2 regions of the Kosakonia oryzae genome follow, and region 1 is predicted to be linked to the other one. Evidence: predicted binding sites of a transcription regulator. Region 1 holds the regulator's gene; the other holds the start of a gene.
What was found. The regulator LexA, encoded in region 1, represses DNA repair genes until DNA is damaged. The targets are predictions, from matches to a motif close to TNCTGTATGTACATACAGNA.

Region 1 (8,575 bases):
ATGAAAAATGGGGCTACATCAAAAACGGTGATTCTGTAACGCGCTTCGCTGCTTCGAACGACTCTGGTTTCACCACCACCAGCCGTGGCGACAACGATGAGTGGAGCTTCGGCGCACAGATGGAAATCTGGTGGTAATCCACGCTTAACCTGACGTAATGACCAAAAGAGGGGCGCAAGCCCCTCAACCCTTGGGTCAGCGCGCTATTGCCTGGCGTTCGCTGTTCCCGTGCAGAAAAGGTGATAACAATGAAAATGAAAAAAAGTCTCGTCGCCCTGTGCCTGACCGCCGGTTTACTGGCGGGCGCTCCCGGGGTTAGCTTCGCTGATGTCAATTTTGTCCCGCAAAACACCACTGCCGCGCCGTCAATTCCGGCATCGGCATTACAGCAACTGACCTGGACGCCGGTCGATCAATCGAAAACACAGTCCACGCAACTGTCAACCGGCGGTCAACGCCTCGATGTGCCAGGTATTAGCGGCCCGGTTGCGGCGTGGAGCGTACCGGCGAATATCGGCGAATTGACGCTGACGTTAACCAGCGAAGTGGATAAGCAAACCAGCGTATTTGCGCCGAACGTGCTGATTCTTGATCAGAACATGACGCCTTCAGCCTATTTCCCCAGCGAATACTTTACCTACCAGGAACCCGGTGTGATGAGCGCCGATCGCCTGGAAGGGGTGATGCGCCTAACGCCGGCGCTGGGACAACAAAAAATCTATGTGCTGGTCTTTACTACAAACAACGACTTACAACGCACCACAAAATTAATCGATCCGGCAAAAGCCTATGCCAAAGGCACCGGCAATGCGGTACCGGATATTCCTGATCCGATCGCGAAGCACGGCACTGACGGGAAACTGACGCTGAAAGTGAAAAACAGCAGCGGTTCCAGCGTGCTGGTCGGCCCGCTGTTTGGCTCTTCCGGCCCAAGCCCGGTCACCGTGGGTAACACTGCAGCGCCGGTCTACAGTGCACAACCTGCGCTGGTAGCGGCTCCGGCTGCTGCGCCTGCGCCAGCCGCGAAAAGCGAGCCAATGCTGAATGATACGGAGAGTTATTTCAATCAGGCCATCAAACAGGCTGCTGCCAAAGGCGATATTGATAAGGCACTGAAATTATTGAATGAAGCTGAACGCCTCGGGTCGAAAACCGCCCGTGCCACTTTTATCAGCAGTGTAAAAGGCAAGGGGTAACCCATCCCCGCACTGCCGATATTTTGCAGTAACTGGTGCGTCGCCTGGCGCACCCTTTTTCCGGCGCAGATGCGCGCTGTTGCGCATCTGTTGCGCTGATGAAAACCGTTTGAAGTTTCCCCGCACGAGCCTGCCTGTTCTGCGATACACTATTGCTACGTTATGTACCGGAGAGTAAGGCATGTCACACCCTGCGCTTACGCAATTGCGTGCGCTGCGCTATGTAGACGCAATACCCGAACTGGAACCGCAACTGCTGGACTGGCTGTTGCTGGAAGATTCCATGACCAAACGTTTTGAGCAGCAAGGTAAAAAAGTCAGCGTCACATTGATTCAGGAAGGCTTTGTCACGGCGGATGAGATTGCGCCTGAACGTGCGCATTTACCGGAAGAGGCACGTTACTGGTTACGGGAGATCATCCTTTGCGCAGATGGCGACCCCTGGCTTGCCGGGCGCACCGTCGTGCCGGAATCAACCCTGAGCGGCCCGGAAATGGCGTTGCAACGGCTGGGCAATACGCCGCTTGGGCGATATCTCTTTACCTCTTCAACGCTTACGCGTGATTTTATTGATATTGGCCGTTATGAGCAGCTGTGGGGACGGCGTTCCCGCCTGCGTCTGGGGGGGAAACCCTTGATGCTTACAGAACTGTTTTTGCCTGCGTCACCGCTGTACTAAGAGGAAAATAGAATGGAGTGGAGTCTCACGCAGACTAAGTTGTTAGCCTTTCACAGGCTTATGCGTACGGACAAACCGATTGGCGCGTTGCTGCTGCTGTGGCCAACGCTGTGGGCGTTATGGGTGGCAACGCCTGGCGTGCCGCCGCTGTGGATTTTACTGGTGTTTGTTGCGGGCGTCTGGCTGATGCGCGCGGCGGGCTGCGTGGTGAATGATTACGCGGATCGCAAATTCGACGGGCATGTTAAACGCACGGCGAACCGACCGCTGCCCAGCGGCGCGGTCACGGAAAATGAAGCGCGGGTGCTGTTTGTTGTTCTGGTGCTGCTGGCCTTTGCGCTGGTGCTGACGCTGAATATGATGACCATCCTGCTGTCGGTGGCGGCGCTGGCGCTGGCGTGGGTTTATCCATTTATGAAGCGCTACACGCATCTGCCGCAGGTGGTGCTCGGCGCGGCATTTGGCTGGTCAATTCCGATGGCGTTTGCTGCCGTCAGTGAATCTGTGCCGCTAAGCTGCTGGACTATGTTTTTCGCCAATATTCTGTGGGCGGTGGCTTACGATACCCAGTACGCCATGGTTGATCGCGATGATGATGTGAAGATTGGCATCAAATCGACGGCGATTTTGTTTGGTCGTTACGACAAGCTGATTATCGGTATTTTGCAAGTTGCCGTGCTGGCACTGATGGCGTCTATTGGCTGGCTGAACGGGCTGGGCTGGGCGTATTACGCTGCGGTACTGGTGGCGGGCGTGCTGTTTGTTTATCAACAGATCTTGATTGCGGGACGCGAACGCGATGCCTGTTTTAAAGCGTTTATGAACAACAACTACGTGGGGCTGGTGCTGTTTTTAGGGCTGGCTTTTAGTTACCTGCACTGAATCTAAAAACTGCCGGATGCGGCTGCATGTTATCCGGCCTGCGAGGTTATCTCATCCCACAGGCCGGATAAGCGCAAGCGACATCCGGCGGCGACTTTCCTGGCTTACACTTCCGCTTGCGTCGCGCTTTCAATCGTCAGACGCACATCCGACGTTATCAAGTCTGCCAGCATCTGGTAAACGCCCAGCGTCCGCGTCGGGTCTGCATCGCCGCTGTCGCTGATATACCCTTCATCACGCAGCGTTAACACCAGCGTGGAGAATACCGCTTTGTCGAAGAATTCCGGCGCGTTGATGCCGTGCAACACCGACAGACGTTGCGCCAGCGTGCGGCTCTCTTTTTCCAGCGTGCTGCGGTTCATTGACGGTGTGTTGCCAAGCAGCCAGAAGGTGATGGCATAGCGCTGTAACGTCTCGCGCGCGCCGGCGGCCAGCAGTTGCAGCGTCCGCGAGTGGGCCGGATTGATGCTCAGGCGATCGTCTTTGACGGTAATTAAGCCCTGGCGCAGCAGTTCTTGCGTCAGGTTTTCCAGCACTTCCGCCAGCTCGGCTTTTTCCCAGCGCAGGAACAGCTCGGCTTTCAGCAGCGGATAGAGCAGCTCAACGTGGCGCAGAATATCGCTGCGGGAGATGGCGCGATGCTGGGTCACGATCGCCGCCATCAGCGACGGCAGCATCAGCATGTGGGCAATGTTGTTGCGGTAATAGGTCATCAATACTGCCTGCTCACGAGGCAGAATAATGATATCGCCGATGGTGTCTTTCTCGACTTCGAACTTGTTCATCTGCAACGCGTGGTCGATAAGCGCGTCGGCGCTGGCGGCAGGCGTTGTTGAATCCGGCGAGTAAGGCACATTGCGCATCAGTTCGAGGTAGCAACTGAGTTGTTCGGTTAACTGCTCACGCGTCAACGAACGCTGGCGCGAAGCCAGCAGCGCCGTACAGCACAGGTTCATGGCGTTAGCCGCACCGGCATTGTTAATGCGAACCATCAAATCGGCGGCAATGTTATTCACCGTCGGCGTCAGCCATGCCGGGCGAATCGCTTCGATGGGATCGATAGACTCGCGCCAATCCGGAACGTGGTGGTTCAGGTAGTTCATCAGCGGAATGGGTTCACCGAAGTTCACATAACCTTGCCCCAGGTTACGCAGCTTGCTCAGCCCGCGCACCATCTGCAGCAGGCTCTCTTTCTCTTTGGTAGCGCCGCGCAGCTCTTTCGCATAGGTACCCACCTCCATCACATGCTCATAACCGATATAGATCGGCACCAGCGTGATAGGGCGCGTACCGCCGCGCAGCATCGCCTGGATGGTCATCGACAGCGTACCGGTTTTCGGATCCAGCAAACGCCCGGTACGTGAACGACCGCCCTCGACGAAATACTCGACCGAATAACCGCGGCTGAACAGCTCGCCCAGATATTCGCGGAATACGGTGGAGTAGAGTTTGTTGCCTTTAAAGGTACGGCGAATGAAGAAGGCACCCAAGCGGCGGAAAATCGGCCCGGCGGGCCAGAAGTTCAGGTTGATGCCTGCGGCGATGTGCGGCGGCACCAACCCCTGGTGATAGAGCACATACGAGAGCAGCAGATAGTCCATATGGCTGCGGTGGCAGGGCACATAGACAATCTCGTGGCCGTCGTGCGCAAGCTGGCGCACGCGTTCGGCGTTGTGTACGTTGATCCCCTGATAGAGACGGTTCCAGGTAAAGCCGAGGATACGGTCGGTCAGACGGATCATTTCGTACGAGAAGTTGGCGGCAATCTCTTCCATTAGCGCGATAGCGTTTTGCTGCGCTTTGTCGTGAGAGATTTTTTTGCTGCGTGCTTCGTCTTCGACCGCACGGGCAATCGCTTTGGAAGAGAGCAGCTTATTGAACAGATCCTGACGCGCCGGCAGACGCGGCCCTACGGCGGCCAGGCGCTGTCGCGCGAAGTGCATACGCGCCACGCGCGCCAGTTTCTGCGCGATAATTTTATCGGTGCCGTGCTCGGTCGCCATGCGGCGCAGGGAGACGGGCGGCGAGAAGCGCACAAAGCTATCGCGGCCAAGCCAGGAGATAGCGAAGAATTTCTGGATACCGTTCAGCATGCGCAGCGGCGGATTAATCTCGCCTTTCTCACGCCCTGGAGAGCGGCCAAACATTACCGATACCGGCACCATTTGCACATCCAGATCCGGATGGCTGCGGTGTAAATCCAGGTAGTCGTGGAACAGTTTGATGGACTCTTCTTTCGGCGTGTAATAAGTAAACACGCGCGGACCGCCATGAATGAACACGAAACGCGGTAGCAGTACGCCGTCGATTTCCAGGGGTTCCAGCGGATCGGGCAGTTCGTGCGCCAGACACTGAGCACGCAACGTCATCAAATCTGCCTTAGAGTTATAAGGCAGCACGTACATAATAGGACGTGAAGTATCGAGACCCAGTTCCTGTGCAGGTTCTGCAGGTATCGATTTACTCTTTACCAGTACACTTAATGGTAAATTCAGTAATTTGTAGTAAATTCGTGGCCAACCGGACATAAAAGATGAAAAGCCTCTGGTTAATAATAGTGCCATTGCGCCGCAAGAATATCAGAAAGCGCATGTAATTTCTGTTGTACCTCAGTACGCTGATGTAGACATTGACGTTTATTACATAAAAAGGTTCTTTTCATGGCCAATAATACCACCGGAATTACCCGAATCATTAAAGCAGCAGGTTACTCATGGAAGGGCGTTCGCGCTGCATGGATCAATGAAGCCGCCTTCCGCCAGGAACTGTTAGCCGTTGTTTTAGCTATCATTATTGCTTGCTGGCTGGACATTGACACGGTCACACGGGTATTGCTGATTAGCTCGGTGTCGCTAGTAATGATTGTTGAAATCCTAAATAGTGCAATTGAAGCTGTCGTAGACCGAATTGGTACTGAATTTCACGAACTTTCCGGTCGGGCGAAGGATATGGGCTCGGCGGCAGTGCTGATGTCGATCCTGCTGGCGCTGTTTACCTGGATCTCGCTTCTCTGGGCGCATTTTCGATAACGCTTCCAGAAATCGATAACACCCTGGTTTTTTGCTTAAATTTGGTTCCAAAATCGCCTTTGACTGTATATACTCACAGCATAACTGTATATACACCCAGGGGGCGGGATGAAAGCATTAACGGCCAGGCAGCAAGAGGTGTTCGATCTCATCCGCGATCGGATCACCCAAACCGGTATGCCACCAACGCGTGCGGAAATCGCACAGCAATTGGGGTTCCGTTCCCCAAATGCGGCTGAAGAACACCTGAAAGCGCTTGCGCGCAAAGGGGTTATCGAAATCGTCTCCGGCGCATCGCGTGGTCTGCGTCTGCTGCTGGAAGAAGAAGAGGATATCGGTTTACCGCTGATTGGCCGCGTTGCTGCGGGTGAACCGCTGCTGGCGCAACAGCATATCGAGGGTCACTATCAGGTCGATCCCGATCTCTTCAAACCTCATGCGGATTTCCTGCTGCGCGTCAGCGGTATGTCGATGAAAGACATCGGTATTATGGACGGCGACCTGCTCGCAGTGCATAAAACGCAGGATGTGCGTAATGGCCAGGTGGTCGTCGCACGTATTGATGATGAAGTTACCGTGAAGCGTCTGAAAAAACAGGGTAACACCGTCGAACTGCTGCCGGAAAACAGCGAGTTTTCCCCGATCGTCGTCGATCTGCGCGATCAAAACTTCACCATTGAAGGGCTGGCGGTTGGCGTCATCCGGAATGGTACCTGGCTCTAACGCCTGTTCTTTCCGCAGCGACACATAACAACGTGGCGCTGCGTAATACAATTTTCCCCGTTGATTCGACATTGCCATGCCGTTGCTGAACGCATCTGACAGAGCACTGTGGCGGCTTGCGCTGCCCATGATCTTCTCCAATATCACTGTTCCGTTACTGGGGCTGGTGGATACCGCCGTGGTCGGGCACCTGGATAGCCCTGTTTACCTCGGTGGGGTGGCGATCGGCGCAACGGCAACCAGCTTTTTGTTTATGCTGCTGCTGTTTTTGCGGATGAGCACAACCGGTCTTACGGCACAGGCGTTTGGCGCAAAAAACGCACCTGCGCTGGCGCGCGCGCTGGTACAACCGCTGTTACTGGCGTTGTTGGCAGGTATGTTAATTATGCTGCTGCGTACGCCGCTCATCGATCTGGCGCTGCACATCACCGGCGGGAGCGAAGCTGTACTGGAACAAGCGCGGCGCTTTCTCAATATTCGCTGGCTGAGTGCGCCAGCGTCGTTGGGAAATCTGGTGTTGCTCGGCTGGTTGCTGGGCGTGCAGTATGCCCGTGCTCCGGTGATCCTGCTGGTGGTGGGGAATCTTCTCAACATTGTGCTCGACCTGTGGCTGGTGATGGGTCTGCACATGAATGTGCAGGGAGCCGCGCTCGCCACCGTTGTGGCTGAGTATGCGACGTTCGCCATCGGCCTGCTGATGGTGCACCGCGTGTTGGTGATGCGCGGCGTCCCCCTGTCTGTGCTTAAAAATGCCTGGCGCGGCGGTATGCGGCGCTTATTAGCGCTTAACCGCGATATCATGCTGCGCTCACTGCTTTTGCAGCTCTGCTTTGGCTCAATCACCGTACTGGGCGCGCGTCTTGGCGGCGAGACGGTCGCGGCGAACGCGGTGCTAATGATGTTTCTCACCTTTACCGCGTACGCGCTGGATGGTTTTGCCTATGCGGTCGAAGCGCATTCCGGGCAAGCCTACGGTGCGCGCGATGGCAGCCAATTGATGGAAGTCTGGCGAGCTGCGTGCCGCCAGGCCGGGCTGGTGGCGCTGTTCTTTGCGGCGATTTATGCGCTGGCAGGCGACAACATTATTGCCTTGCTGACTTCACTTCCTGCTCTGCAGACGCTCGCCGGGCATTACCTGTTCTGGCAGGTAATTCTGCCGCTGGTGGGCGTGTGGTGCTACTTGCTGGATGGCATGTTTGTCGGTGCCACGCGCGCTGCGGAGATGCGTAACAGTATGGCGATTGCCGCTGCCGGGTTCGCTGTCACGCTGCTGACGGTCCCGGTGCTGGGCAATCACGGTTTATGGCTGGCGCTGACCGTCTTTCTCGCCCTGCGCGGGCTTACGCTTGCCTGGCTGTGGCGTCGCCACTGGCGTAACGGCAGCTGGTTTTCCGACGCGAATCCTTCCTGATACTGCCAGGCTTTTTGCCGGTTTCCTCGTCTCGCTTATGCTGTTTTTAACTATCGTGGTGGTTAAAGATTCCGAATAAAAATCGATTGCCGGAATCCTTAACTACAATAATCAGTACGTTCAGCAGAACGATTACCTATTTAACCGAACGATAAGGAGTCAACGATGAATAAAGACGAAGTCGGCGGTAACTGGAAACAGTTCAAAGGCACTGTTAAAGAAAAATGGGGCAAACTGACCGATGATGATATGACCATCATCGAAGGTAAACGTGACCAGTTGGTGGGTAAAATCCAGGAACGTTACGGTTATGCCAAAGATCAGGCGGAGAAAGAAGTTACAGATTGGGAAACGCGTAACGACTACCGCTGGTAGCCTGCACATCCCCTCAATGTGCTAACCCTCTACAGGCTACTCTGCCCGAAGGTACAAGGATGTACCACCCCTCCAGCTGTTTTATTTACCGTTTCGTTCAAACAAAGATTAACGTGGCTTTTTCTTCACCTGAACGGTGTGGTCATGGTGGCAATGGTCGTGATGACGGCAGGACTCCACTTCGACACAGTCTGCACATAAGCCGTGAGCTTCAATCACATTATGCCGCAGAGCAAAGCCCATCTTTGCCGCCAGCGCATGCATAATATCTTCCACGCCT
Region 2 (8,575 bases), 100 kb from region 1:
AGTTCAGGAAGCTCCGGCATTTTCTCTATCCAGAACGGTCCTTTCTCTTTTAACGCCCGGACCAGCGCAGGAATACCCACCTGATCTTTGATCCACGTTTCGAGAAAAGGTTTCGCCGTTTTCCACAAATCGAGCTGCGGATAGAGCTGACGGCCGACGCCTTCAATATAGAGCAAGGTTTTTTGCAGCAACACCAGTTGCGGCTGCACTTCCATATTGAAGCGACGAGCGGTATTGAAGAGATTAAGCAACACGTGGCCAAAGGAGATTTCCGCGAGCGGCTTCTCAAATATCGGCTCGCACACCGTACGAATGGCGAATTCAAACTCTTCGACATTGGTGTCCGGCGGCACCCAGCCGGAATCGACATGCAATTCCGCCACTTTGCGGTAATCGCGGTTGAAGAAGGCGATAAAGTTCTCCGCCAGGTAGCGCTTATCCTCTTTGTTGAGCGAACCTACGATACCGCAATCGATGCCGATATACTGGGGGTCCTCCGGATGGTCATAGCTGACAAAAATATTGCCGGGATGCATGTCGGCATGGAAAAAACTGTCGCGGAAAACCTGGGTGAAGAAGACCTGCACGCCGCGCTCGGCCAGCAATTTCAGGTTGGTGCCGTTCTTTTCCAGCGCCGCAACATCGGAGACCGGAATACCGTAAATGCGCTCCATCACCAGCATATTCTGGCTACAGTAGTCGGAGTAGATTTCCGGCACGTACAGCATCGGGCTGTTTTCGAAATTACGCCGTAACTGAATCGCGTTGGCGGCTTCACGCAACAAATCCAGCTCATCGATCAGCGTTTTTTCATATTCCCGTACGACTTCACGCGGACGCAAACGACGACCATCCGGCAGCAGGCGCGGAACCCACGCCGCCAGGCGGTAAATAAGCTTAAGATCGGCTTTGATCACCGGCAGAATATCCGGGCGGATCACCTTGATCACCACCTCTTTGCCACTCTCTTTCAGCCGCGCGGTATGAACCTGAGCAATCGATGCAGACGCCAGCGGTTCAATCTCGAAGTCATCAAACCAGGTTTCAACCGGCAGATCGCCCATCGCTTTTTCGATTTGCTGTTTGGCGAGGTGCCCGTCAAACGGCGCGACACGATCCTGTAGCATTGCCAGTTGATCGGCAATCAGCGGCGGGAAAAGATCGCGACGAGTAGAGAGCATTTGGCCGAATTTGATCCACACCGGTCCCAGTTCCTGCAACGCAAGACGCAGCCGTTCTCCAAGTGCTTTATCCTTGTGCCGGTTAGGCATCCAGAACAGCATCCTGCGCCAGATCCGCAGCGGCAGGGTGATACGCATTCTGGGAATGAGCTCATCAAGCCCGTAACTCAAGAAAGTCTGGATGATGAAATAGAGCCGCCGCAGTTCACCTGGCGTCATTTGCCCTCCAGTTTATCCAGGCGCTGAGCTAATGCTTCCGTCGCACGTTCCACGGCCGCCGTCTCTTCTGCAAACCAGGCCACTTCCAGAGCGCCCGGCGCGACGCGCCACTCTTCGGTTAACACTTCAGCGACGTAGCGTTGTTGACGCTGAACGCCATGGCGCAGCAAGCGCGCGCCACCGCGCAGGAATTTACTAATACCCTCGGCAGCAATATCGCCCGTCCAGGGAGCAAGCACCTCAGCGGGATCAAACTCAGCGAGATCGGCAAGCGCCACCAGGTTTTGCACGACCTGGATATCCCCCTGAACTTCCAGCTCGCCGCTACGGATAAGCGCAGTGAGTTGTTGGCGATCGCGCAGTTTCGGCAATACCCGCAACTGGGTGATAACCGAACAGTCGGCCTCTCCTTCCCATTCGCTCAGGACGTCGATCTGCTGCTCGCTAAACACCAGCACAAACGGCGAGGAGAACTCCTGCAAAACAACGCGTAAAACTTTGCCGTACAGACGCTGACGCGCAGAAACCAGCGCGCTCTCGCGGTAGAGAAAGGTATTCAGCGCGCGTTCGATTCCGGCGGCCACCATCGGCTTAAAGGGCATACGCACTCCTGTCAGAATTTGTAGCCACGGTGCAGAGCAACAATACCGGCGGTCAGATTGTAGTAGTCAACGTTTTCAAAACCCGCGTCCTGCATCATCGCTTTCAGGGTTTCTTGATCGGGGTGCATACGGATGGATTCCGCCAGATAGCGGTAGCTGTCGGCATCGCTTGCCACCAGTTGGCCTATGCGCGGCAGAACATGGAAAGAGTACGCGTCGTACACTTTACTCAGCGGCTCAATAATCGGTTTGGAAAACTCCAGCACCAGAAGACGCCCGCCCGGTTTCAACACACGGAACATGGAGCGCAGCGCTTGCTCTTTTTCCGTTACGTTGCGCAAACCGAAAGAGATGGTAATGCAGTCGAAGGTATTATCCGGGAACGGCAGCGCTTCTGCGTTTGCCTGTACATACTCAACGTTACCGATAATGCCGATGTTGCGCAGCTTTTCGCGCCCCATTTTCAGCATTGAGTCGTTGATATCAGCCAGCACAACCTGCCCGGTTTCACCCACCAGACGTGAGAACTTAGCGGTCAAATCGCCAGTTCCGCCGGCCAGATCGAGAACTTTTTGCCCACGGCGTACGCCGCTGCAATCAATGGTAAAACGCTTCCATAAACGGTGAATGCCCATCGACATCAAATCGTTCATAACGTCATATTTTGACGCGACCGAATGGAAAACATGCGCCACCATGTCGGCTTTGTTTTCTTTGGCGACGGTCTGAAAACCAAAGTGTGTTGTCTCTTTTGAATCTTCCGCCATCTTAGTGCCTGCTATTTAAGAATTTGTTTGTGAAGTGTATCAGATTGGACGCAATTGCCCTACGATTCAACCGCCCGATGATGCCTTCGCGCCAGGTTCCTCATGCTGCGTTTCATCGTCTAACTGGTTGTCTTCATTATATTCGTTTACCGCTTCCTGCCCCGATCGCAGGCGAAACTCTTCATCCTGCGCCTGAGCTTCCGCCGTTAATTCTGGATTAATCTCACGCTTAATCTCAACGCCAAGGCCGCGAAATGCCTCCGCCTGCGCCAGCACATTGCCGCGCCCGGCAGTGAGTTTTTTCATCGCCTGGCGGTAGTTATCCTGCGCTTTATCCAGGCTCTGTCCGATGGACGACATGTCATCAACGAACAGGCGCATTTTGTCATACAGCCGACTCGCCCTTTCTGCAATCTGTTGAGCGTTGCGACTTTGATGCTCATAGCGCCAAAGGTTAGCGATGGTGCGCAGCGCTACCAGTAGCGTGGTAGGGCTGACCAGCATAATGTTATTCTTCAGCGCTTCCGTTATCAGTTCGGGCTGCCTGTCGAGGGCGATCAGGAACGCCGGTTCCACCGGAATAAACATCAGGACGTAGTCGAGGCTGCGCAGGCCGGGAAGCTGCTGATAATCTTTGCGCCCCAACAGGCGAATATGATTGCGTACCGAGGCGATATGCTCCTGCAGCGCGCCTTCGCGGGTAAATTCATCGTCGGCGTTGAAGTAGCGCTCGTAGGCCACCAGCGTCATTTTGGCATCAATCACGACATCCTTGCCCTGCGGTAAGCGCACGATCACATCCGGCTGCATACGCGCACGGCTGTCGTTTTCCAGGCTGACCTGGGTTTCATATTCGTACCCTTCGCGCAGACCGGACGCTTCCAGCACGCGGGTCAGCACCACTTCGCCCCAATTGCCCTGCGTTTTATTATCGCCTTTCAATGCGCGCGTCAGGTTGATGGCCTCCTGAGCCATCTGGGCGTTTAGCTGTTGCAGATTGCGGATTTCATGCGCCAACGTATGGCGTTCGCGCGCCTCCTGGCCAAAGCTCTCCTGCACCTGACGGCGAAAACCGTCGAGCTGCTCGCGCAGCGGCGTTAGCAGGCCGTTCAGGCTCTGGCGGTTCTGTTCATCCACCCGCCGGTTGCTCTGCTCAAAAATGCGGTTCGCAAGGTTTTCAAATTGTTCGCTGAGACGCTGCTCGCTGCTGTGCATCTGGCGTAGCTTCTCTTCCGCATGCAACTGGGTGGATTCCAGGCGGGTGGTGACTTCACGAAGATCGGCTTCCAGCGAGCTGTTGATATGCTGCAGGCTGCGCAGTTCGTTATTGAGTAGCTCGCACTCTTCACGCCAGTGCTCGCTCTGAACCAACTGCTGGCGGGTGGCGCTCAGTTCACTAAACACATCGCGTTGCTCGGCAAGTAATTCCGCCTGCTGCTGCGCCCCGCGCCAGCTTGCAGCCAGCCAGCCGACCAGTAATCCCGCCAGCGCCAGCGCTGCCATGACGATGATTGAAGTGTCCACCACGCCTCCTCCAGACCTTATTCTTACAAGCGGGAATTGTGCTGTATAAACGTCCAGTTGGGAAGGGCTTTTCCTGCGAGGCGCTACGCAGAAACGGAAAGGGATTTGTCAGGCCCGGTAAACGTAGCGTTACCGGGCACCGGGAGAGAGGAATTACAGCAGGCGACGTGCGGCTTCCACCACGATTTTCACGGCGTGGCTTTCGGTCTGTTTCATCGTTTCTGCGTTCGGGATCTCCTGCTGGGTACGATTCACAATCACCCCAGCCACCATCCCGGCGCGCAGTCCCTGGCTTGAACACATGGTCAGCAGCGTCGCGGATTCCATTTCATAATTCATCACACCCATTGATTGCCACTCTTCCATTGAGCCTTTAAAGCTTTTCACCACGCGCCCGGAGAATGTGTCATAACGCTCCTGGCCCGGGTAAAAGGTGTCAGACGATGCTGTTACGCCAATGTGTTTAGTTGCGCCAATCGCATCCGCCGCTGCAACCAGCGCCGTAGTGCAGGCAAAGTCGGCCACCGCCGGGTATTCCATCGGTGCAAAATGCAGGCTGGCGCCATCAAGGCGCACGGAGGCGGTGGTAATCAGTACATCGCCAACATTGATATGCGGCTGAATCGCCCCGGTTGTGCCGACACGCAGAAAAGTGCGGATGCCAAGCTGCGCCAGTTCTTCAACGGCGATAGACGTTGACGGACCGCCGATGCCGGTGGAGCACACAATAACCGGCTTGCCATCCAGTTCGGCACGCCAGCTGGTAAATTCGCGGTGAGATGCCAGTTTGACCGGCTCATCCATCAGCGCGGCGATCTTTTCCACACGCTCCGGATCGCCAGGGACAATGGCCAGCGTAGCCCCTTGTAAATCGTTTTTGGTGAGACCGAGATGAAAAACATCAGACCTGGACATAACAGGCTCCTTTGTGGTTGGTTTTATCAGGAGAGGCAAAAAGCCACTTTACAGAAGGCGCCCGCCTATTTTCGTGATTAACGTCACCATGATAGAAAGTGTTTGCATATCATTTCCATAAATTAGTGACCCAAGTCACATTACCATGCTGTATCTTACAACGCAGCAGCAAAGATAGTCGATGAAACGGGGATTTGCGCGCGCGCCAGGCCTTCCCGTCTATAGTTATTGAAGCGCTAATAAAAGGGTATGGAGAATGCCATGACAACCAACAAACAGCCGGGCTTTGCACCTGCAGCTTCGCCTCACGCTTCCACCATCGTGCACACACCGGAGGACGCCCTAATCGCAGGCGAAACCTCCATTCCCACGCAGGGCGACAGTATGCCTGCGTTTCACGCCCGCCCCAAAAATGCCGCTGGCCCGTTGCCGATCGTCATTGTGGTGCAGGAAATTTTCGGCGTACATGAACATATCCGCGATATCTGCCGCCGTCTGGCGCTGGAAGGTTACCTCGCCATTGCGCCTGAGCTCTACTTTCGCCAGGGCGATCCGAATGATTTCGCCGATATCCAGACGCTCCTGAGCGGGCTGGTCAGTAAGGTGCCGGATGCCCAGGTGCTGGCCGACCTCGACCACGTCGCCAGTTGGGCGGCGCGCAATGGCGGCAACGCACATCAATTGTTGATCACCGGTTTTTGCTGGGGAGGACGTATCGCCTGGCTGTATGCGGCGCATAACCCGCAGTTGAAAGCCGCGGTGGCCTGGTACGGTAAGCTGGTGGGAGAGAAATCGCTCAACTCGCCGCGCCACCCGGTAGATGTCGCGACCGATCTGACCGCGCCAGTGCTGGGTTTATACGGCGCGCAGGATACCGGTATTCCTCTCGAAAGCGTGGAAACCATGCGCCAGGCGCTGCGGGCAGCTAATGCTACTGCCGAGATTGTGGTTTACCCGGAAGCGGGCCATGCCTTTAATGCCGATTACCGCCCGAGCTATCACGAAGAGTCAGCAAAAGATGGCTGGCAACGCATGCTGGCATGGTTTGCCCAGTACAATAAAAAATAGTATCCGTGCCGGGGGAAACGCCCCGGCAAATAATAGAGACTTAAGATAAAACGCTAATATGAAAACACCCTTAATTTCTGACCGTATTAACAGCGAATGAAGGGAAACGGATTTATATGAAAGCTTCGTTTTGCATTAAGAAAAAGTTTGATGGGATCAAGAAAATTCTATTATCCTGGCAGAAATAAGCAATTGCACCTCAGAAAATACTCAACGCCAGCGTCAGTTAATAGTATGTATTTTAATGTCTTTTCAAATCTCAGCATAAAAAAACACCAATTCAAAAGATGATTTTGCTTTTTCGTAGTGACCAGATATTGAACTTTGCTGGTTTACCTATTCTTCGCTTCCATGCAATACTTTGGATACACCTTATTACAGGTAAACGCCTTTAATAAGATTATGCTTAGCGCATATCATAGAAGGAATTATTCACATTTTTTGACGGCACTAAATAATTGCACAGACCAGCACCATAAAATGGTACTGGACATAACAAAACCCGGGCAAAGCTCCGTAAAAAAAGATTCCTTCTGCGCAACTATTTAGCGTTTTTACTTATATTTTTATACAGGGTTGTCACGTGAGAAAAAATATTTCAGCATTGTCGCTTTTAGCCGTATCTGTTTGTTTTTTGCCTGACATCGCCTCAGCCGCATCCTCCCATTCTGTAACGTCGACCCAAACGTTTTCAGTCCGGCTTGGTGCCTCTCGTTTGATTTATGATCCTGCGTCCAACGGTACAACCCTGACGGTAACCAATCCGCAGGATTACCCCATTCTGATCCAGTCTCAAGCGCTGGATGAAAACAGGAAAAATAAAGCACCGTTTGTTGTAACGCCCCCGCTGATGCGCCTGGACGGGCAGCAGTCCAGCCGATTACGTATTGTGCGCACCGGCGGTAATTTCCGGGCCGACCGTGAAACGTTACAGTGGTTATGCGTCAAGGGAATTCCCCCCAAAGCGGGAGACGAGTGGGCAAAAGAGGAGGCAGATAAAGTCTCGCTGAACGTTCAACTCACTATCAATAACTGTATCAAACTGCTCATTCGTCCAGGCACGTTAAAAAGCCATCCTGACGATGCAGAAAATCGCCTGCAATGGCAGCAGCACGGCAATAAATTGACCGCAACGAATAACTCGCCGTTTTACATTAATATCAGCGCGCTAAAAATTAATGGCGTTACCGTACAGGACATCAAATACGTTGCGCCTTTCTCTTCGCGCGATTTCACACTGACTTCCGCAACAAAAAGTAAAAGAATTGAATGGAAGATCGTGAACGATTACGGCGGTGAAAGTCAGACCTGGCAAGCCAGCGTAGAATAACAATGCTATTTAATTCGCCACAGCATAGAAGCAAGCGTATTTATTATTCATATGTATATATGCAATTAACTTGCAGGTGCTGATTTATTGGCATCACTCTCGTTCAATAACAACGACGCGCGTTTTTACCCTTTTTTATTGTGCGTTTATCGAAGGGTAGCAGGCATATTTATGGCCACATTACTGTTTATAAAACAATAATATTCGATGTTGTTTGGCTCACATTTATATGACAGTAAAACAATATTATGTTCTGCCATTACTCTTTGTTGGGATAGCTGTTTGCACATGTTCACCCGCAAATGCGGCGGCAGAAAGCTGGTCATTTGATCCCGCGCTATTAGGTGGCGAAGAGGGAAGAAACGTTGATATCTCGGTTTTTAACGAAGGAAGCCAGCTACCTGGAATTTACCCGGTAGACATTTTGCTAAACGGCGTCGTGGTGGATTCCAGGGAGATGGTATTCCATCAGGCGCGAGATAAAAACGGCAAGCGTTTTCTGAAAACCTGCCTGACTGAAGCCCTGCTGACGCAATATGGCGTGAAAACAGAAGAGTACCCTGGTCTCTTTGTCGCTCGCGCTTCGGAGAAAACAACCGATGGCGAGACACTGCAATGTGCCACGCTGACAGCCATTCCGCAGGCGTCAGAAACATTCCAGTTTTATCAGCAGCAATTGTTGCTCAGTGTCCCGCAGGCGGCACTGCGCCCAAAGGTATCAGGTCTCGCACCACGGGAACTCTGGAATGACGGTATTCCTGCCCTGCTGATGAATTACCGTATAAATACAGCCCGTTCGGCATCATCAGGCAGCGGATCCTCAACGAATAGCACCACGTTCGCCCAGCTTGAGCCGGGAGTGAATCTTGGCGCCTGGCGTTTGCGAAATCTGACAACCTGGCAGAAAGAGAGTCAATCGCCAGGAAAATGGCAGACTGCCTGGACCTATGCTGAACGCGGATTATATGA

Region 2: the regulator LexA is predicted to act here: its motif matches at 4,333-4,352, upstream of rmuC (DNA recombination protein RmuC).

The regions. Positions count from the first base shown of each region.
Region 1 covers NZ_CP014007.2:5,070,413-5,078,987, reverse strand. Annotated here, with positions in the region: gene AWR26_RS24070 (maltoporin) at 1-137, shown strand, start outside; gene malM (maltose operon protein MalM) at 249-1,196, shown strand; gene ubiC (chorismate lyase) at 1,378-1,875, shown strand; gene ubiA (4-hydroxybenzoate octaprenyltransferase) at 1,888-2,757, shown strand; gene plsB (glycerol-3-phosphate 1-O-acyltransferase PlsB) at 2,862-5,285, opposite strand; gene AWR26_RS24045 (diacylglycerol kinase) at 5,418-5,786, shown strand; gene lexA (transcriptional repressor LexA) at 5,895-6,509, shown strand; gene dinF (MATE family efflux transporter DinF) at 6,586-7,920, shown strand; gene AWR26_RS24030 (CsbD family protein) at 8,086-8,295, shown strand; gene zur (zinc uptake transcriptional repressor Zur) at 8,404-8,575, opposite strand, start outside.
Region 2 covers NZ_CP014007.2:5,173,336-5,181,910, forward strand. Annotated here, with positions in the region: gene ubiB (ubiquinone biosynthesis regulatory protein kinase UbiB) at 1-1,400, opposite strand, end outside; gene ubiJ (ubiquinone biosynthesis protein UbiJ) at 1,397-2,002, opposite strand; gene ubiE (bifunctional demethylmenaquinone methyltransferase/2-methoxy-6-polyprenyl-1,4-benzoquinol methylase UbiE) at 2,014-2,769, opposite strand; gene rmuC (DNA recombination protein RmuC) at 2,836-4,293, opposite strand; gene udp (uridine phosphorylase) at 4,447-5,208, opposite strand; gene AWR26_RS24525 (dienelactone hydrolase family protein) at 5,470-6,276, shown strand; gene AWR26_RS24530 (fimbria/pilus periplasmic chaperone) at 6,860-7,606, shown strand; partial or broken gene AWR26_RS24535 (fimbria/pilus outer membrane usher protein) at 7,836-8,575, shown strand, end outside.